Regions from separate parts of the Lachnoclostridium sp. genome, predicted to be linked through region 2. Evidence: predicted binding sites of a transcription regulator. Region 2 holds the regulator's gene; the other holds the start of a gene.
What was found. The regulator Rex, encoded in region 2, represses fermentation and respiration genes when NADH is low (regulators of the CRP and FNR family bind a similar motif). The targets are predictions, from matches to a motif close to ATTGTTAANTANTTAACAAT.
Positions count from the first base shown of each region.

Region 1: RTP52_RS00190 ((2Fe-2S) ferredoxin domain-containing protein) is a predicted target of Rex. The motif match lies at 3,799-3,818, and genes of this name have one in related genera.

Region 1 is NZ_DAMADT010000001.1:38,253-44,309, forward strand. Features, by position in the region: gene RTP52_RS00175 (4Fe-4S dicluster domain-containing protein) at 1-540, opposite strand, end outside; gene RTP52_RS00180 (SpoIIE family protein phosphatase) at 587-1,759, opposite strand; gene RTP52_RS00185 ([Fe-Fe] hydrogenase large subunit C-terminal domain-containing protein) at 1,807-3,537, opposite strand; gene RTP52_RS00190 ((2Fe-2S) ferredoxin domain-containing protein) at 3,537-3,779, opposite strand; gene RTP52_RS00195 (DegV family protein) at 3,884-4,750, opposite strand; gene asnS (asparagine--tRNA ligase) at 5,417-6,057, shown strand, end outside.
Region 2 is NZ_DAMADT010000005.1:49,109-64,639, reverse strand. Features, by position in the region: gene RTP52_RS05405 (HAD-IA family hydrolase) at 1-641, shown strand, start outside; gene RTP52_RS05400 (D-2-hydroxyacid dehydrogenase) at 722-1,678, shown strand; gene RTP52_RS05395 (catalase) at 2,027-3,499, opposite strand; gene RTP52_RS05390 (ABC transporter substrate-binding protein) at 3,743-4,855, opposite strand; gene RTP52_RS05385 (ABC transporter permease) at 4,880-5,692, opposite strand; gene RTP52_RS05380 (ABC transporter permease) at 5,686-6,465, opposite strand; gene RTP52_RS05375 (ABC transporter ATP-binding protein) at 6,572-7,645, opposite strand; gene RTP52_RS05370 (helix-turn-helix domain-containing protein) at 7,660-8,199, opposite strand; gene RTP52_RS05365 (DUF3221 domain-containing protein) at 8,709-9,761, shown strand; gene RTP52_RS05360 (ABC-F family ATP-binding cassette domain-containing protein) at 10,040-12,037, opposite strand; gene RTP52_RS05355 (redox-sensing transcriptional repressor Rex) at 12,690-13,337, shown strand; gene RTP52_RS05350 (hypothetical protein) at 13,334-14,107, shown strand; gene acpS (holo-ACP synthase) at 14,132-14,491, shown strand; gene RTP52_RS05340 (NAD(P)H-hydrate dehydratase) at 14,696-15,531, shown strand, end outside.

The DNA.
Region 1 (6,057 bases), on a different contig from region 2:
ATTGATACATTTTTCTTCATCAATGACTACAATATTGTTCTCATCCATAGAGATTGCATCAACCGGGCAGCTTTTCTTACATGGACGTTTTAAATCAGCGATTGCATTGTATGGACAGGCAGACGCACATTTTCCGCATTCTTTACATTTTGCTGGATCGATGTGAGCACGGTCGTGAGACATTGAGATCGCTTGAAAGTTACAAGCCTTTTGACAGCGTTTTCCCATACACTTCTGGCAATTGTCTGTTACAAGAAATCGTGTAATAGGACATTCTTCACATGCAGAGGAGATGACCTGTACGATGTTGCTGTTATCATGACTTAAGGATGGGGACTTTCCTTGCGCTAGACGAATTCTTTGGCGGATGATTTCACGTTCTTTATAGACACAGCATCTAAAATTAGCTTGTGGTCCTGGTATCATCTCAAAAGGAAGAATATCTTCCTTCTCTGCTAATTCTTTTTGAAATGCCAGCTTAGCAACCTCAAAGAGTACCTCGTGTTTTATGGTTCCGATGTCATTATCTGTTTGTAACATATGTAGTTCCTTACCTTTCCAGACCGATTTTCGCGGTCAAAACAATTTAATAGTACTTAACAATAGCTTCCTTTCCCATCTTATGAACGATATCAATAATCTGGGTAACTAGATTCATACGAATACTTAAGTCAAAAGGAAGACTAGGGTTTTGATGAGCTTCGTTCATGGTACGACCAACAAAAAGATGAAGCTCCGTGCATTCTTCGATTATTATTTTGGCAATTTTAGAACCGCCATTATCCTTATCTAACTCTAAGAAGAAGTCTTCATTTACTTCTTTTTCTACATATTCTCGCATAAGCTTTAGGGCACGTGTCAGTGTTAATACCCCTTCTGTAACTAAATCAATCCCGTCAATATATCCTATCGGAGGCATATTTGGATCGGTATAGTTTAAGGAAGTGTGTATCGGACGATCTAGTACACGAGCAACGATATTTGCTGAAGTACCGCCACTAACGATTCGTGTAGCAGTACCTTCTAAAAATGCATAAACCGCTGTGTTATCATCCACCGGATTTAATGGGGGGCCGGTGAATAAATGCACTGGTTTTGAGTCTATGACTCTGGCAACCGCAACTGTAGTATCATCGCCTGGTGATTGCATATACAAATCATCGCAGGCCTTACTAAGGATAGAAGCCAAACGTGATGCAGAGAGAGTTGAGTTTGTTGCCTGTACAGAGTACATTGCCATATTATTCCAGGTCCAGCCAAAATTTAAGGCTTTTCCAACGCCAGCATGAATTACTCCATCGCTCATTAGAATAAAACAATCATTTAAGGCAACCTCAAAACGGTATTCACGAATGCACTTACCCTCTATAATACGTTCTTTGTAAGGCACTGTCAATAGTGCACCATCACGAATAAATACGCATGCAGGGTTATCAAATTCTACTAAATAAGCATCTCCAGACTTGAAAATTTGAAGAATGCTAAATGTAGAATAAGCCACCTGTCTAACCTGACATACTGGTAAGGTCTTAACAATTGTTTGCACACAATCTTCAATCCCGGCACCATTTAAAAACATGGTTCCAAGAATTTTTGAAGTTAGAGTAGCGAGGATATTTGCTTTTACTCCGCTACCCATTCCATCCGCCAGTATGATTATATTTGAATCTTTGGTTTTTAAAATCTCAACTTTGTCTCCGCAGAGTTCTTCATTGTTCTTATTGAGGCTCTTATAAGAGACATCGATTGTTACACTCATCTTAACTCCAATTCCTGCGACTTGGCGCATTTTAACAGTACAATATTCTAAATATCACAAGGTTTCCCATCGTTAAGTATCGTATCCCGTAGTTTGGTTAGGGTAACTTTAGTTTCTGCTGTAGTTTCACCAAGTAATCCTGCAATTTCCTGTGCAACCTTCATCTGTTTATCAATAACTCGTTGTGCCATTTCAATGGTTTCCACCTTCACTTTATAAGCCTGTCGATCGAGTTCTTCTTGGTGTGATATATCATTAAAGATTCCAAGTACACAGTTTTGTTCTTTGGAATATACAATGGTCTGTAACGTTGCTAGATTTCTGTCTTCGTAGAGGACTCTCTTACCAATGATATTTTTTTGTGTCTCTAGTACTGTCTGAAAATTTCCGTGATCGATGAATTCATAGAGATACATTTCCTTTGCTACAGAGCGAGGAGTATTAAAATATTTTTCAGCAGCGGCAGAAAATTCCATGATTTTCATCTCTGCATCCACGATAATAATTATATTTGGAGTCGTATCAAGAACGAAGTTAGCCATGGATTGCGCTCGTTCGTGCATATATGGAATACACATATTAAGCTCTGCCTTCCCTTGGTAAACAGCAATTGCTTTATCACGGCAGGTAGCATAACCACAAGCACCACAGTTTAACATATCCTCAGGTTTTGTTTTTCCAATTTTCGATAGTATCTGCATAACCTCTTTTTCCCTTGGCACCGGATCCTTTGGGGATCGATCAAGAAAGAACTTGTCAAAATGAATTGGAGATTTCATAAAAAAATCTTCCTCATTAATTGGCGCCTTAGGAATGGATTCTTCCATATCAAGTTTCACTTTAAATCGTGAGATTCGGGTACGGTCTATCGCAGGACCTTTGATACAGCCACCATTACAGATATTTGCCTCGATAAAACAACCAGTTATTTCACCACGGTTCATACTTTCCAGTAAGTCAATGCAGTTATTGATACCATGAACATAAAATTTCCGATAATGGTCCGACGTATTTTTGGAAGCTACGACAGAGGAGAGAACACCGCTACTAATCGGATATAGGCGGTTTACAAGTGGATTTGGATTATCTGGAGGGGTATCTGGCTGTGTAAAGATATCAATTCCTTCCTCGGATAACCATTCTTCTAGCTCTTTAAAGTTAATGACAGCATCGACAATACCAATTGTTCTTGGGTCACTTTCTGCTTCTCTTTTTTTCGAGATGCAAGGACCAAGGAAAACAACCTTCACATTAGGGCCGTATTGTTCTCGTATAATTTTACCGTGAGCTATCATAGGAGATACAACCGGTGCTAAATATTTCGTTAGGGATGGATAGTAAATTTCTACGAGGTCATTCAGACTAGGACAGCAGGTAGTGATGATATTATCCATCTCCCCTGCTGCAATTAATTTATCATATTCCCTCGTGACATAAGCAGCACCTTCCGCAGTTTCTCTGACTGCGGTGAAACCTAACTTTAATAAAGCGCTGATTACCTGTCCAGGAGTGTTATATTTTAATACTCCCAGATAGGCAGGTGCAAGGGAAACGACCGTTTGGCATCCTTCTTTTAGATATCCTTTTACGCGTTCTAAATCACTGATTAAGGTTTTTGCATTCTGTGGACAAACTTCAAGACAGTGTCCACACAGGATGCATTTATCATTCATAATATAAGCCTGTGCATCCTTAACAGTGATGGCTTTCACATCACAGTTACGCACACACTTATAACAGTTTTTGCACTTTGCTTCTTTAAATCCAATCACATTCATTATGTAAGTCTCCTTAAAATCTCTCCGTGAAAGAAACTATCCGTATCCATTGGAGTCAGTGAAAATGGTTCACCATCTAGCTTCACACAAACGCCTTTTACGCATTGCCCCATACAAAACGCACCATTTAGTTCGACTTTACTTTTCAGTTTGTACTCCGAAATTAAGGTTTCCAGTCTCGTTATTATTTCTCTGGAGCCTTTTAAATGACAGGAGCTCCCTACACATATTGTAACTACCATACCGTACCTCCTTATAGCAATTGCTAAAAATTTAACAAAGATAAGGTTATTATAGCACTTCTCACTAAGGGATACAAGATTTCTTAAAAAGCTTAGCATGGTTTTTATTCCATGCTAAGTGATTGAATTGCAATGCATCCTGGTCCACCCTGCGTAGTAAAAGCTGGGCTTAATTTATAGATGATTACATCAGAATGAGGGAAAGCCGCCTTTAATAATTCACTAGCTGTATTAGCAAGCGATTCCGCAAGAGAATGGGAAACATAAAGTTTATGATGTTCTCCTACCTTATCTTCTTCCAGACTTTGAATTATTTCATGAATGGCTTTTTTAAAATTACGTTTTATTGTAAAGTTACATAGTTGCTTGCAATCCTTTGTTAAAGTCATAACAGGAACAAGATGAATTGTTTTGCCAACGAAAGCTGCAAAGTGACTTAATCTACCACCCCTTCTAAGATAATCAAAATCTTGTGGTATTAGGAAGGAACGAGAACTTGCAATCATCTTTTCTAATTTAGATACGATTTCTGATACTGTGTGATTATGATCTGCCAGACGTTTTGCATGCTCAACAAGCGTTCTATGTGGTCCACACAGTGTTTTTGAATTTAGCACAGTAATTCGTTCGCTGTTTTCGACCATGTCTTTCGCTAGTACAGCAGATTGATAAGTTCCTGATAATCCATCCGCCATCGTAATATTTAGAATCTCATCTTCTGGAAATCGATTATATAGGTCTACAACTCTGCCTATTGCAGGCTGTGAGGATAGAGGAATGTAACCTTGATGAATCAAGTCAACAAATTCCTCCGTTTGTATGTCATTAAACTCTTCATAGGTAGTGTCATTAATAGTTACTGCTAAAGGAGAAACATAGATTCCTTTTTCTTCTGCCTCACTTACGGAGTATAGAGTAGATGTGTCTGAAATTATTCTAATCATGATTTCCTTTCTATGCGATGGATTCATCCATACCTCATTCATTTATTCATGACAAGGAAAAGTTCGTGAAGAGTGCTTTTCAATGTATAAGTCTTGCTCAATTATATCGGAAAATGTCGAAATTTGAAAGAAGAGAATTTTATTATTTATAAAGATTTTAAAATTTAATAAATATTTTAAAACATTGCGAAATCGGTTATCTTATAAATGATAGATAAATGATAATAGAGACAATGAAAATCATTGTATTTTCCCTAATAAATCAGTGGAGAAATAATCCTGTTTTACCTTTTTTAAAGAAAAGTTGTTTAAATCCATTGAAAAATATACAAAATAAAGAAGTATTTTGCTACCCAGCTATTGAAATCGTGAGGGTTATCATACTATAATAGAGCTATCTTTGAAAAGAACATTTCAACCACTGAATCAAAGGAAAAGTCTTATGCTTAAGTCTTACAGGCAAATAAGACACGCTTTCTTAAAAACAAGATATTGGTTATTGCCAAAAAATAGAACAAGGGAGGTTTATTTTGATACCTCACTTGTTAAGAATAAAGAAAACGGAAATTGCAGGTAGCACAAGAGTCTAACCTTACATTTGTATAAACAGAGAAGTTGTTAAGCAGAATAAGGGGATATTAGTGGAGTGAAAAGAAAGAAAAAAGAATGGGATATAGGAAAGGAGAAATAGGGATGGAACTTGTACAAGTAAGAGAACTGTTTCGTAACAAGGAACAATATCTAGGAAAGAAAATAACAGTCGGTGGCTGGGTGCGTAGTGTTAGAGACACAAAGACCTTTGGCTTTATCGTAATGAGCGATGGCACCTTTTTTGAAACATTACAGATTGTTTATACAGACGAGCTAAGCAATTTCACAGAAATCTCTAAATTCAATGTAGGTTCTGCAGTTGTTGTAACTGGTACGCTTGTTGCTACTCCAGATGCAAAACAACCATTTGAAATTCAAGCAGAGGAGGTACTTTTAGAGGGAGCTTCTACTTCCGATTACCCACTTCAAAAGAAAAGACACTCCTTAGAATTCTTAAGAACAATGACACATCTTCGTCCAAGAACAAATACCTTCCAAGCGGTATTTCGTGTTCGTTCTTTAGTTGCTTATGCAATTCATAAGTTCTTCCAAGAGAGAGATTTCGTTTATGTTCATACACCATTAATCACTGGAAGTGACTGCGAGGGCGCTGGAGAGATGTTCCAGGTAACTACTCTTGATTTAAACAACATTCCAAAGACAAAAGAGGGTAATGTGGACTTTGATCAGGATTTCTTTAATAAGCCAACCAACTTAACGGTTAGTGGACAGTTAAATGGTGA
Region 2 (15,531 bases):
TAGAAGAGAGAGAATTTGATAGTATCATCTTTGATTTAGATGGTACGATGTGGGATTCTACAGAGAATGCAGCTATTGTATGGAAGGAAATAGCACAGAAGGATAGTCGTATCACGGATGAGGTTACAGGTCCTAAGCTTAAGGCATTATATGGTTTACCATTAGAAGATATCGCAAGAGGATTATTTTTAAGCGTTCCAGAAGAAGTAGCCATAGAGACAATGGAGGAATGTGTTGTAGCACAGTGCCCTTATTTGGCGGAACATGGAGGCATTCTTTTAGGTGAGATTGAAGAAACCTTAAAAGAACTTTCTAAAAAATATCGTTTATTTATCGTTAGTAACTGTAAGAGCGGTTATATTGAATCATTTTTAGAAGCGCATAATCTAGGACAGTATTTTGATGATTTTGAGTGTCCTGGAGGCACTGGAAAATTAAAAGCAGATAACATTCGCATTGTGATGAAACGAAATCAATTAAGAAATCCAATCTACGTTGGAGATACAGGTGGGGATGGAGACGCTGCACATCAAGCGAAGATTCCTTTTGTATTTGCGCGCTATGGGTTTGGAGATGCAACAGAGTATGAATATGTTATTGATTCCTTTGATCATTTAACTACCTTGCGTATGGCAGAATAGACATTCACTTGCCAAGTTTGTGCTGCGCCAAACTTGAGCATTAGTTGCTCATAAAGATAGTCGCAGTATGGAGGTTGAATATGAAAATTGTAATCATGGAAGCAAACACTTTAGGAAATGATGTGGATTTAAGCATGTTCCAAGAGTTTGGTGATGTCGTTATCTATGGAGAATCCAATCCGTTAGAAAATGCTGAAAGAATAGAAGACGCTGATGTTATCATAGTAAATAAAATTCCAATGAACGAGGATATTCTAAAAGGTGCAACAAAATTAAAATTAATTTGTCTGACTGCGACGGGAACGAATAATATAGATTTTGCGTATATCAAAAAGCATGGAATTTCGGTAGCCAATGTAAAGGGCTACTCAACCCAGTCTGTAGTACAGCATACGTTTGCCTTGTTATTTTACGTTTATGAAAAATTAGCTTATTATGATCACTATGTAAAGTCTGGAGAATATACAAGAAGCGATATCTTTAGTAATTTTGATGTAAAATTTCATGAATTGTATGGTAAAACTTTCGGTATCATAGGTCTTGGAGAAATCGGACAGGGAGTAGCTAGAATTGCAGAGTTATTTGGCTGTAAGGTGGTCTATTACTCCACTTCTGGTAAAAATCAAAATTTTGAATACGAAAGAGTGGATTTACCAACCTTACTAAAAATATCGGATGTAGTTTCCATTCATGCTCCATTAACGGAAGCGACAACAGATTTAATCGGAGAGGCAGAATTAGAGATGATGAAGCCAGATGCCATTTTATTAAATTTAGGACGTGGAGCAATCGTAAATCAAGAAGCATTAGCAAATGCTTTATTAGCAGAAAAAATTGGTGGCGCAGGGCTTGATGTTTTAACTGTGGAACCGATGCTTGCTGATAACCCGTTACGAAAAGTACAAGATAGCACACGGCTAATCATAACACCGCACATAGCTTGGGCCACTGTGGAAGCAAGAAATCGTTGTGCGAAAGAGGTATATCTTAATATTAAGTCCTATTTGGCAGGAGAGAGAAGAAATATTGTCGAATAGATAACATACACTGTTTCAGCGTATATGTCGGTAAAATAGTGTAACAACACAGGGGGAAGCATTTAATCTTGTATTACAATGCCGTCCTTAACAAAGTGCCTTGTCTTGCAGACGGGACAGAGCTTAAACATTTATCAACTTTTCACTAATAAAGAGGAAAAGCGAGCACATACTTAGTATTCAAGAGAGGAGTTTCTCTCATAGAATATTAAGTCTGCTCGCTTTTTCTTAGTTAGGAGGCGTTGCTATCTCATGGAATATTAATTTGCTCGCTTTTTATTAGGTGCTGATAAATTAAAATTTCCTAGTTTAGGTATGGTGAAAGCTGTATTTTAGTAAACAGTTGATTTAATTAGCACATTGTCTATAATAGTTGACTGCGCATTCCACTTGCTCTCCAAATTCCTGATGAGCTTTATAGAAATAGCAAAGGACACGGTTTATAATATCTTGATTACACTTATAAAGTTCAACCGCAATATTATCGACTAAGCGGCATCTTTCTTCACAGGTTAGTGATTCATAGTGTTCTCCAGCTTGCTTAAAATCACACGGATTTTTAATTGGAATACGAGCGATATAACCGCTAACACATTCAGGTTCTGATTGACAAACTTCAGCAACTTTTGGGAAGCCACAATTTAAACTATTCGGCGAGTAGTTAATAGGATTTGGGTTAAATATATAGGTACTAGCACCATCTCGTTGATTATTATTTATGCAGGAGATGGAACGATTGATAGGAAGCTGTGCAAAATTAGGTCCCAGACGATGACGTTGTGTATCAAAGTAGGAGAAAGATCTACCTTGAAGCATTTTATCAGCAGAAAGTTCCACGCCAGGTACAATATTGCCAGGGCAAAAAGCAGCTTGCTCTACTTCTGCAAAGAAATTTTCAGGATTACAATCTAATGTCATTAATCCAATTGGCATTAATGGAAATTGGTCTTCTGGCCAGATTTTTGTGTCATCCAGTGGATCAAAGTCAAGACATTCAACCAAATCGGGATCCATTACCTGAACACAGAGTTCCCAACTTGGATAACAACCGTTCGCAATGGATTCGTACAAGCTTCTTACCGCTACGTCAGGATCGGTACCTGACAAGTGTTCTGCTTCAAATCGATCAATTGTCTGTAATCCTTGCTGTGTCTTCCAGTGATATTTGATATAGACACGTTTTCCGCAAGCATTTACCCAGATGTAAGTATTAACACCAAAACCATCTACATGACGATAGTCTTTTATAGTTCCACGATCAGAATATAGCCAAGTAATCATATGAGTAGCCTCTGGTGATAAGGAAACAAAATCCCAGAATCTTTGAGGGTCACGTAAGTTGTTATCTGGTGATGGCTTTAAAGAATGAATTACATCTGGAAACTTGATGCCATCACGGATAAAAAATACAGGAAGATCATTTCCGACAATATCATAGATGCCTTCCGTAGTATAAAATTTAACTGCAAAACCACGAGGATCTCGTACTGTATCTGCGGAACCTTTAGAGCCAATTACCGTGGAAAAACGTACAAATACCTTTGTTTTACAATTTGGGTTTTGTAAAAACTCAGCACAGGTGTAATCAGACATACAACCATATGGTTGAAAATAACCAAAAGCACCAGCGCCTTTTGCATGTACAACTCTTTCAGGGATTCTTTCACGATCAAAGTGTGAAAGCTTATCTATAAAATGTAAATCTTGAAGAAGAACTGGACCATTTGAACCAATAGTCAAAGAATTTGTATCATTTGGAATGGGTCTTCCAAGGCTATCGGTTAAGTAATTACAGCATTTCTTTTCATTTCGTCTATCCATTCGTTTCCCCTTAAAAACATGGCTGTGGAAAGCCTTTTTTACTATTTTATTCATAGATAATGTTATGGCTACTCATGGCCACTCTATTATATAGAATTCATCATTCAAAAAAATTGTATTTTTGACATAAGAATAAAGAAAAAGAGAAAAGCTGATCGAACGAAATTACGAAAGGAAGAAAACTAAAACAAGATTTCTTTTTCATATTTCGTTCGATCAGCTTAAATTGTACTATTTCACTTTTTAATACTTCACTTCATTCCATTTTTTCACATAAACATTTTCCATATCTTCACCAAGATATTGAAAGGACTTGCAACGATCAAGTATAGACACATCTGGGAAAGCAACTTGGCTGTTCTTAATTTCTTCGTCTTCAATTAATTCTCTGGCTGCTTTGTTTGGTGTAGAATAAGTAATGTATTCAAAGTTCTTTAATGCGATGTCAGGACGGCACATAAAGTTAATCCACGCTTCCGCATTTTCTTTGTTTTTACTATTCTTAGGAATTACCCAACCATCAATCCATACGTTTGAGCCTTCTTTTGGTACAACATACTCAAGGTTTTCATTCTCACGTTTTGTGTAGATTGCTTCACCAGAGTAAATAACACCAAGAGCTGCCTCTTCACCAATCATCTTGTCACGTACCTGATCAACAACGTATGCTTGAACTAATGGATACTGTTCTTTTAATAAATCTCTTGCAGCATTTAACTCTTTCTCGTCTGTTGTGTTTTGGTCGTATCCAAGATAGGTTAACGCTACCATGAAAGCATCACGAACGCTGTCTATCATTAAAATATCATTCTTGTATTTTTCATCAAATAATACGCCCCAGCTATCGATTGGTTCGTCTACCATGGTTTTGTTATAAAGAATACCAACCGTACCCCAGCAATAAGGAACACTGAATTTATTGCCTGGATCAAAACTTTCCGCTGTTTTTAAATACAATTCATCAATATTTGTAATGTTTGGAACATTATCATAATTAATTTCAGCAAGTAAGTCTTCCTGAATCATTTTTTCAATCATATAATCAGATGGGCAAACAACATCATAATTTACTGCACCGGTTTTAATAATAGGGTACATGTCTTCGTTTAATTCGAATTCTTGATAGAATACTTTAATACCAGTTTCTTTTTCGAACATAGAGATGACATCACGGTCAATATACTCACCCCAGTTGTAAACATAGACTTCACCTTTATTGGAAGAACTGTTGTTTCCGGGATTTTCTTCTCCATTTCCCTGAGTAGCATTATTACCTTTGTCTTCCTTGGAGCCACATGCGGAGAATACCAGTGCGCAAACAAGAAGGAGGGCTACAAAAAGTTTAGATTTTTTCATGTAAAATACCTCGTTCTTTCAGTTTTAGAGTTTATTTGCAGGTGCGAGAGCTACTGCATTACGTTTCTTCTCTATACTATCATTTCTACGATTGATGATGATAAGTAGTATTAAGACAGAGAGGAAGAGAAGAGTGGATAGAGCATACATCTCAGGCTTAATACCTTTTCTCGTTTCAGCATAAATCTTAGTGGAGAGAGTATTAACAGCCGCACCTCTTGTAAAGTGTGTAATAATAAAGTCATCGAGTGACATAGTAAAAGCTAATAAGAATCCGGAAAAGACACCTGGAAGGATATCAGGCAATACAACCTTAAAAAATGCTGATATAGGAGAAGCTCCAAGGTCTAGTGCGGCTTCATAAGTATTTCGATTTGTTTGCTTTAATTTAGGCATTACACTTAATATTACATAAGGAATGTTAAATGTAATATGTGCAATTAATACACTTTTAAACCCAAGTGTAAAATTAACTGCAATAAAAAGAAGCATTAATGAGATACCAGTTACAATGTCCGCATTCAACATCGGTATATTTGTGATACCCATCATGATAGTTTTTGGGACCTTACGCATATGGTTCATGCCAATGGCAGCTGCTGTACCAATTAAAGTAGCAATTAATGCAGATAAAAATGCAATGATTAATGTAGTATACAATGCACTCATGATCTCCTCATTTTGAAATAAGGACTTATACCAATCCAAGGTAAATCCACCCCATTTACTACGGGATTTGGATTTATTAAAAGATAGGACGATAAGTACCATAATTGGTGCATACAAGAAGAACATAATAAGGGCAACATAGATTTTTTGACTTATTTTTTTTACCATACGTTTGTGCCCTCCGATTCTTTGTCATATTTTGCGAGGATTGCCATGCTGATTAAGATAAATACCATCAGCACGATGGATAGTCCAGAACCTGCATGCCAGTTTCCAACTTTCTGGAACTGCTGTTCAATGACATTACCAATTAAGACAATCTTACTTCCGCCAAGAATATTAGAGATAACAAATGTGGTTAGAGAAGGAACGAATACCATCGTAATACCACTAATTACTCCAGGAATACTTAATGGGAAGATGATTTTACGGAAGGTAACCCATCCATTTGCACCAAGGTCACGAGCAGCATTGATAACATTGTCATCAACCTTTGCAAGGGTATTATAAATTGGCAATATCATAAACGGTAGGAAATTATAAACCATACCAAGCACAATGGCGGTTGGAGTGTTTATGATATTAATCGTTGGCAGATTTAATGCTTTTAGTAAGGTATTAATAATACCATTATTTTCCAAGATGTTCTGCCAAGCTATGGTACGAAGTAAAAAGTTCATCCACATAGGGAGAATCATAACTAATACGACAAAGCTGTTATTTTTTAACTTCATACTTTTTAAAATTAAGGCAAGTGGATATGCGAGTAATAAGCATACCAAAGTACTAATTAGAGATAGTTTTAAGCTTAGGAATAAAGCTTTTTGATTAACCGGGTCTGCGATTAATTTTATATTCTCTAGGGTAAAGCTATTGCTATCCTTTGTAGTAAAGCCGTAGTAAACGACCATAATCAGTGGAATAATAATAAAGGCACCCATCCATAAAATATAAGGAAAAGTCAGGAAGGATTTCCCACTGAAGTGGTGAGACTTTTTCACCAATGTAACAGTAGCCTCTTGTGCGGTTACTTTGCTTTCCTCTTGATTATTCATTGACACCTACAGCCTCCTCATCTTCGGATTCTGGCTTGTTCATAATCTGAATGTCATATGGATCTACCTTAATACCTACTTCAGCACCAACCGGTGAAAGGTCAGTAGAATGTACAAGCCACTCAAATCCATTTGCCATAACCGTCATCTCATAATGAACACCCTTAAAGATTAAGGAAGTGACACGTCCTCTGATAATTCCATCTTCTGGAGCTACTAAATCGATATCTTCCGGACGAATTACCACATCGACTGGTTGAATTTTACCAAAGCCTACATCCACACATGGGAAATTGGCTCCAAGAATATTAACTAAACGGTCTTGTACCATGGTTGCATTGATGATATTGCTTTCACCGATAAAGTCTGCAACAAAGGCATTCTTTGGCTCGTTGTAAATCTTCTCTGGTGTACCAATCTGCTGAATATAGCCTTGATTCATGACCATAATTGTATCAGACATGGTTAATGCTTCTTCCTGGTCATGAGTAACATACACGAAAGTAATACCAAGTTCATTTTTTAAACGAATTAATTCATATTGCATGTCTTGGCGAAGTTTTAAGTCAAGAGCACCAAGAGGCTCATCTAGTAGAAGAACCTTAGGCTCATTTACAATAGCACGAGCAATTGCGATACGCTGTTGCTGACCACCGCTTAAGGAATCCGGCATACGATTTTCAAAACCATCTAAGTTTACTAATTTTAAGGCATAAGAAATCTTATCATTAATATATTGCTTGCTTTTTTTCTTGATTTTAAGACCGAACGCAATGTTTTCTTGAATCGTCATATGAGTAAATAACGCGTATTTTTGAAATACAGTATTTAGTTGACGTTCATTTGGAGGAAGCTTCGTAATATCTTTCCCATTAAAAATAACACGGCCCTGATCAGGCTGTTCAAAACCACCAATAATACGGAGGGTAGTAGTTTTACCACATCCGGAAGGACCCAGGAGTGTTAAAAACTCATTTTCACGAATGTAGAGATTTAAATCGTCGATTACGACGTTATTTCCATAGCGTTTTGTTATATTTATAAGATCGATTAACTTATTATCTATCATGTTCATTCCTCCTAGAAGCTCGGCGGGGTGGATACCCAAAGTAGCGTAGCGCCGGTCTTACCGGTAGCCGCTATATAGTGATTTTTATTTGGAGTAAAGTAAAAGGATTCCCCTTTCTTTGCTCGATGTGTTTTGTTACCGATATGAATTGTAATCGAACCGCTAAGCACATATCCAAATTCTTCTCCCTCGTGTGGGTTATCTGGATAGGTGGAACCACCTGGTTCTAATGTCAATAAAATTGGCTCCATCATATTTTTCTGAGCATTTGGAATAATCCATTCTATCTTATTATTCAGCTCATTATCTACCTTTTCAAAATAATCCCCACGTTTGAATACTACCTGCTCCGATGTTGTGTCCGTAAAGAATGCCTCTAAGTTCGTACCTAAGCATTGCAAAAGATCGACTAAGGTGGCGATGGAAGGCGAAGTGATGTCACGTTCTAATTGAGAGATAAATCCTTTTGAAAGCTCCGCTCGATCTGCAAGCTCTTCCTGGGTTAAGCTTTTTTGAACTCGTAGTTCTTTAATTTTAGCACCTATCTTCATGCTGTTCACCAAACCTTTCTTTGTGGTTCATGTTTACATGTATCATCATTCGTTATCAAAGGATAAAAGGTACGATTTTTGTACCGCTAATCCGATTATGTTCTTTAGAATTCCATTAATAGGAAGTTGAGATTTTATTAAACCATAAGTTTAGCATTTCTAAACTCGACTTCTATTATTATACACAGATAAAATAGTATGTCAATATAAATTCTTTCTATTACTAAACTTTTTATGTCATTTTACTAAACTTATAAAAAGTTGGAAATGAAATAAGATTTAACTTACATAAGGAGTATTCTTGTAATTCATAAATAACGTTTTGAGGCAGTGCCACTTCGAAAAGACATCATTGGAGAAGAAGGAATCAATAAAATCTGGCATAAATATAAACTGTGTGCCGCTTTAGTGGCTACAATTAAAATATGGAACTTTTGGATATTCTAATCGTCTAATAATTTTGATATTCTAATCGTCTAATAATAAGGAGATGTGGAAGGAGCAATTTCATGAAGAGAAAAATGTATTTATTTTTATCCATATTACTTTTTTCCGGAATATTAGTTGGATGTACTAAGAAACCTTTCTCTATAGAAAATACAAAATTGGAATTTACAAATATAGAAGTTAGGGATGGTACAACTGGTAATATGGTATCTTTGGATGAGAATGAATCAAAAGAGTTATATAATTATCTAAAGAAGATAGTATTTACAAAAGGAAAATCACCTGAGCAAAATACAGGATGGCGTTATGCTCTTGATTTTATGGCAGATGGGAAAGTAATAGATACCATCATGATTCAAGATGAATCAATTATTAAATATAGGAATTATTTCTATAAGACTGATGATGATACTACTATGGATTTAGATTATATAGCCTCTTTATGTAAATCTGTATTTAAGGCACTGGTTATTGATAACAGCAATGGTCTTTTAGTAAAACCGGATGTTAATTCCAATGAATTTAGGTCTTCTGATAAAATCAGTATAGGAACTGGCAGTGCAATAATATATGATGAAGATAAAAAGGAAGTAGATTTAAATGAGATTCAAATTGGAGATGTTATTAATATCACTTATAACGGGATTATATTAGAGTCATATCCTGCGCAGATAACAGCTGATTATATTAATATTTTGGAATCTAATCTATTAATAGATGGATATGCTACTATAATTGATGATATTTACAACCTTGATAGTGGTTTAAATAGTGGTATAAACATAATTGCTCTCGATTTAACTGAAATAACGAATCTTTCTGAGACAGATAAGGAAATCTTATTAATGAAATTGTATGGAATGTATGGTCTGGAAGTAAAGGAAAGTACTTTTGATCAATTAGCGGAAGAAGGACTTATTAATAAAGAAGAACTTTATTTTCCTACAGGAATTATAATAACCATTAGTAATTCAGAATATAAGGAAGATATAGAAACACTAAGGTATGATATCAGAAAATGGAGAAGTGGACTAGGTGCTATTGGTTATAAAGGTAATGCAAAGTTTGATGGAGAAAAGTGGATAATATCAAGTGAAAATATGTGGGTTAGTTAAAAAAATGATTAAGATGATTTGATAAAAATAGCCTCTGGTAACACTCAAAGATTCCGGGAGATTTAGTGTTCAGAATAAGAGATTAAGAATGAGGTAGTACTGGTAGCGTAAGCGGAAAACTTGCCTGTAGGCAAGTGGAAATATCCGCTTTGACCAAAAAATAAGATCAGCAAAAGTCTATAAAAGGTTATATATCAACCTTTTTGACTCTGCTGATCTTTTCTTTATTTTATAGTATTTTTAGATCATTATTATGTCTTATAAATTTAAATGATTAGTTACTCACTAAGTTCTTCCCATTGTTCCATTAGAGCTTCTAGTTTTTCTTCTACTTCCTTCTTTTCTTTATGAACCTCGATTAGCTTTGAGGAGTTCGTATAGATAGAAGAGTCTGCAAGCAATTCTTCTAGTTCTTCATTCCTTGCTTCCATACGTGTGATTTCATCTTCGACTTTCTTTAAGTCATTCTGACGCTTTCTAAGTTTGGCTTGTTCTTCTTTTTGCTGTTGCCAGTCAAGCTTATTCTCAGAAACTGGTTCTTGTGGATAAGATGAAGCTTGTAAATCTTTATTTGCCTGATCTAAATGCTTATCAATACGAAGTCCATCTAAAACATTATTGTTAGCGTCAGAATTAGATCCATATTTATTACCAAAGGCTCTCCATTCCATCTCTGGTTTCTTCTCAAGATAATAATCATAATTACCAAGATAATTTAAGAAAGTCTGATTGGTTAGGTCAAGAATTCTGGTTGCAGTACGATTAATAAAATAACGGTCGTGGGATACATAAAGTACCGTACCGGTATAATTGTTAATCGCATTTTCTAATATTTCCTTTGAGGTAATATCAAGGTGGTTGGTAGGCTCGTCCATGATAAGGAAGTTCGCATCGGATAGCATAAGCTTTGCTAGAGATACGCGGCCACGCTCTCCACCACTGATATCTTTAATTAATTTAAATACATCATCGCCGGTAAATAAAAATGCAGCAAGGATATTACGTACTTTTGTGTTATCCATATTTGGATACGTATCTTGAATCTCGTCAAAGATTGTTTTTTCCATATTAAGAACATGATGTTCCTGATCATAGTAGCCAACAAAAACCTTTGCACCAAGTTTAACGTCTCCTGCATCGGCATTTATAATCTGATTAACTATTTTTAATATGGTTGTTTTACCGGTACCGTTATTACCGATAATTGCTACTTTTTCACCACGTTTTATTTCAAAATTCAGTTGGTCAAACAGTGTTAGAGAACCATAGGATTTTTGCAGATCAGTTACAGTTAGTACGTCATTGCCACTTATTATATTTGGTTCAAGGGCTATATGCATTTTATCATTAACGGTAACTGGTTTATCCAGGCGATCTATTTTATCCAACATCTTCTCGCGGCTTTCCGCGCGCTTTATGGATTTTTCACGATTGAAGGAACGAAGCTTTGCTATGACCTCTTCTTGATGTTTAATTTCACGCTGTTGATTTAAGTAATGACGAATCATGGTTTCACGAAGTTGCTCTTTTTTCATTGCATAGTCAGAATAATTTCCTTCGAACATGGTTGCCTTTGTGTTATCTAACTCTACAACCTTAGTAACTACTTTATTAAGGAAGTAACGGTCATGGGCGATTACAACAACGGCTCCGGAGTAATTTACTAAGAAGGTTTCTAACCAAGCAATAGATTCCATATCAAGGTGATTGGTAGGCTCATCCAAGAAGATGATATCTGGTGTGCTTAGGAGAAGTTTACCAAGGGCCACACGGGTTTTTTGTCCACCAGAAAGTGTTGATACTTTTTTGTTAAAATCTTCCTCCGTAAAGCCAAGGCCTTTTAGTACACCAATTACTTCACTTTGGTAGGCATATCCATTCTTCAATTCAAAATCATGTGTTAGTCTTGAATAGGAAGAAAGCATCCGTTCTAATTCTGCACCGGTAGCTGATTTCATATCTACTTCAAGACGGCGAATTGTTTCTTCCATTTTAATAATATCAGATTTTATTGCTAAAACTTCTTCATATATAGTACTATCTGTGGACAGGTCCTGATGTTGGGCAAGATATCCGACAGTTGCACCTTTTGCAAAGATAATCTCTCCTTCATCAGCAGTTAGTTCTCCCATGATGATTTTAATTAAGGTAGATTTTCCTGCACCATTAATTCCTACAATAGCTACTTTTTCGCGCTCATTTACATGGAAAGCGATTTTATCTAATATTGGAGTCGTTCCAAAGCTTTTACTAATATTTTTACATGCTAGTATCATGATGTATCCTCACACTTCTGAAAGGAAGCTGCATAAGAGCTTCACAAATAATATATTTATCAGAAGTTTGCTTTGTAAACTTCTGATAAAAGGTGCGTACTTTGCACCGTCAATCCGATTAATAGAACATGTTTTTTGTTCTGATAAAAGGTGCGTACTTAGCACCGTCAATTCGATTATCAAAACATGTTTTTTGTTCTGAGAAAAGGTGCGCACTTAGCACCGTCAATTCGATTATCAGAACAAGTTTTTTGTTCTGATAATATATAAGAAAAAGTACATTATATGAGTTTCCTTGTCATACACAAGAAAAAACACGATTTACAAACTTTTCCTTGTTAATAATTAAGCAAAATGAAGATTTTATATACTTCAATTTGCATGATAAGAAGACGATATTTCTTCACACTTTCTTAACACCTACAAATCCCATGAATAGAAGTGTATTGCAGGCGCATATTAACTGTAGATTATTCTAACATACGTAGTATACTTCGTCAAATCATTGACAGGTTATTCACAATTTACTATAATATTTATAATTGAAACACATCCTATCTGTGTATAATCTGTTGTAATACCAGGGTTACAATCTTATGAATACGGGGTGTAAGAATAGGAAAACCTGGAAGGAGAAAGATGGAGGGTTAGCATGTACGATAAAACAATTTCATCAGCGGTAATCAAGCGTCTTCCAAGATACTATCGTTATCTTGGAGAATTATTAGAGAATGATGTTGTGCGTATCTCTTCGAAAGAGTTAAGCGAGAAGATGAATGTAACGGCATCACAGATCCGTCAGGATCTAAATAACTTTGGCGGTTTTGGTCAACAAGGATATGGTTATAATGTAGAATATCTTTATACCGAAATTGGCAAAATACTTGGTCTGGATAAGAAATATAATGTTATTATTATTGGAGCTGGTAATTTGGGTCAAGCGCTTGCAAATTATACAGATTTTGAGAGAAGAGGATTTTATATCTGTGGAATTTTTGATGTGAATCCTAGATTGATAGGACTATCCATTCGCGGAATTGAAATCCGATTAGTTGATGAGCTAGAAGAATTTATGAAAAATAATACAGTCAATATAGCAGCACTTACGATACCGAAAGCAAAAGCACCACAGGTTGCGGCAGATTTAGTTCAACTTGGTGTACGTGCAATATGGAATTTCGCACCAACAGATTTAAATTTACCAAAAGATGTTATGGTTGAAAATGTTCACTTGGCAGAAAGCCTTATGAGACTGTCCTATAATTTAAAAGCGGCAGAAGAATCGGGGGAGAGTATTTGAGATTAGGAAAACGTTTTGGCGACAAATCGGAACCAAAGACCAAGTCATTAGGTGATTTGGACGATTTAGACGATGATTTTGATCTTGAGTTTGAAAATTTGAAAGTATCAAGTTCTATAGAACCTTCAAGGACGGAACCAAGATATGTGAAAGAAAATCGTAGTAAAGTATTCTCAGAAATGAGTCTTCGCCAAACCTTTCGAAATCGAAAGATTCCAATTGTAACACTAGATGAACGCTTTATCAATTTATTCCCAGAGGAAAAGATGTCTGGGGTGCAACTAAGGTTACGGGATGAACTTGTCGAATTGATGAAAGATCAGAGCAGAGTCTTAGAAGATATCAAAGGTTTGAAACGATATAAGTCTCAACTGATGCAGGAAATTGTGGAGAACATGGAAGTGGATCATACACCGCTTGGTAAACTAAAAGGAAGAAAATTGTCCAAAAATCAAAAACTTATCGAAGATATTAATCAGAAGTTATTGATTGCAGAGGACAAACTCGAAAAATTACCAAGTGAAATAGCTGCAAAAAATGAAGAATTGATGCTAGAGAGCTTACAGCGTTGTTATAATAATATTTATGATGAAAATTTAAGAAAAAAAGCCTTAACAGATGAAATCATGGAGATGGAAGTAAAGCTACGAAATTTGAAGAAGCAAAAACTTGAAATAGAGAAAGATTATCGTGGGACTTATACATATCTCTATGAAATGCTAGGGACTGAGATGATGCGCAAAATTGATGAAGAACAAGATTTACTATAATTAATCAGAGTGGAGTTTCTTATCATGATTTTTGGTATTGGCACGGATATGATAGAAATTAACCGTGTAGTGAAAGCCTGCGAACGGAAGGCATTCTTTACGAAGATTTTTACGGAGCAGGAACAGAAGCTGCTTCTTTCGGATATTCGAAAGGCAGCTTCTAATTTTGCTGTCAAAGAAGCGGTAGTAAAAATGTTTGGAACAGGCTTTCGTGCAATTGCACCGAATGAAATTGAAGTACTTCGCGATAATCTTGGGAAACCTTATGTAAATCTATATGGAAATGCTGAACTTTTGGCGAAGGAACATAATGTCGTTAGGATTCATGTCTCTATTACAAATACGAAGGAATTAGTTAGTGCTTATGTAATAGGAGAAGTGTGAAGTGTGAGAAGAAGTTCTAGGGCACCTCAATACGGTGCCGAAGAACTTCTAAATCTCACACAGAAGTTTGTGCCTGCGTAATCCTCGGCGCAAACTTCCAGCCTACTACTAAATAATTATATTTAACATAGCTTACTGAGCAGGCATGATTACAAGTGTGTTTGTGTCCCAGATTTGCAGGATTGCTAAAGAATGGAGGTTCTTATGCGGTATGCACTAGATGCAGTGCAGATGAAAAACTTAGATAAGATGACAATCGAGCAGATTGGAATTCCAGCAATGGTTCTCATGGAGCGTGCTGCACTTTATGTGGCGGAACAAGTGAAAGAACATGCAAAACAGACCGATAAGATTATCGCGGTTTGTGGAACCGGCAACAATGGCGGTGATGGGATTGCAGCTGCTCGTATTTTACATTTATGGGGTTATAACGTAACCATAGGAGTCATCGGTGAATTTGAGAAGTTTTCGAAAGAATGTAGAGAACAGTGGAAGATTGCGAAAAATTTAGGGTTATCCATCCGTACCGAATGGGAGATAGCAGAATATAATATAGTAATTGACGGTATCTTTGGTATTGGCCTTAGCAAACCAGTGGGTGGTGAATATGCGAAGGTAATCAAAAGTATTAATCAAAGCGACTGTTACGTGGTTTCGGTTGATATACCGTCTGGTGTTAATGCAAGTGATGGGCAAGTCTTTTGTTGTGCAGTAAAAGCAAACGAAACGGTTACTTTTGGGGAACAAAAACTTGGACTTTTGCTTTACCCTGGGGCTACTTATGCTGGGAAGGTTCATATCGCAGATATCGGATTTGCAAAGGAAAAACTGGACAGTCTTACCTATACTTACTATGAAGCTGCTGATTTAGATAAACTACCAGAAAGAATGGCATATTCTAACAAAGGAAGCTATGGTAGGGTACTTGTGATTGCTGGAACAGAAAACATGACTGGTGCAGCTTATTTTAGTGCGGCAGCAGCATATCATATGGGTGCAGGTTTAGTAAAAATTCTTACAGCAAAGAAAGCAATTCCTGT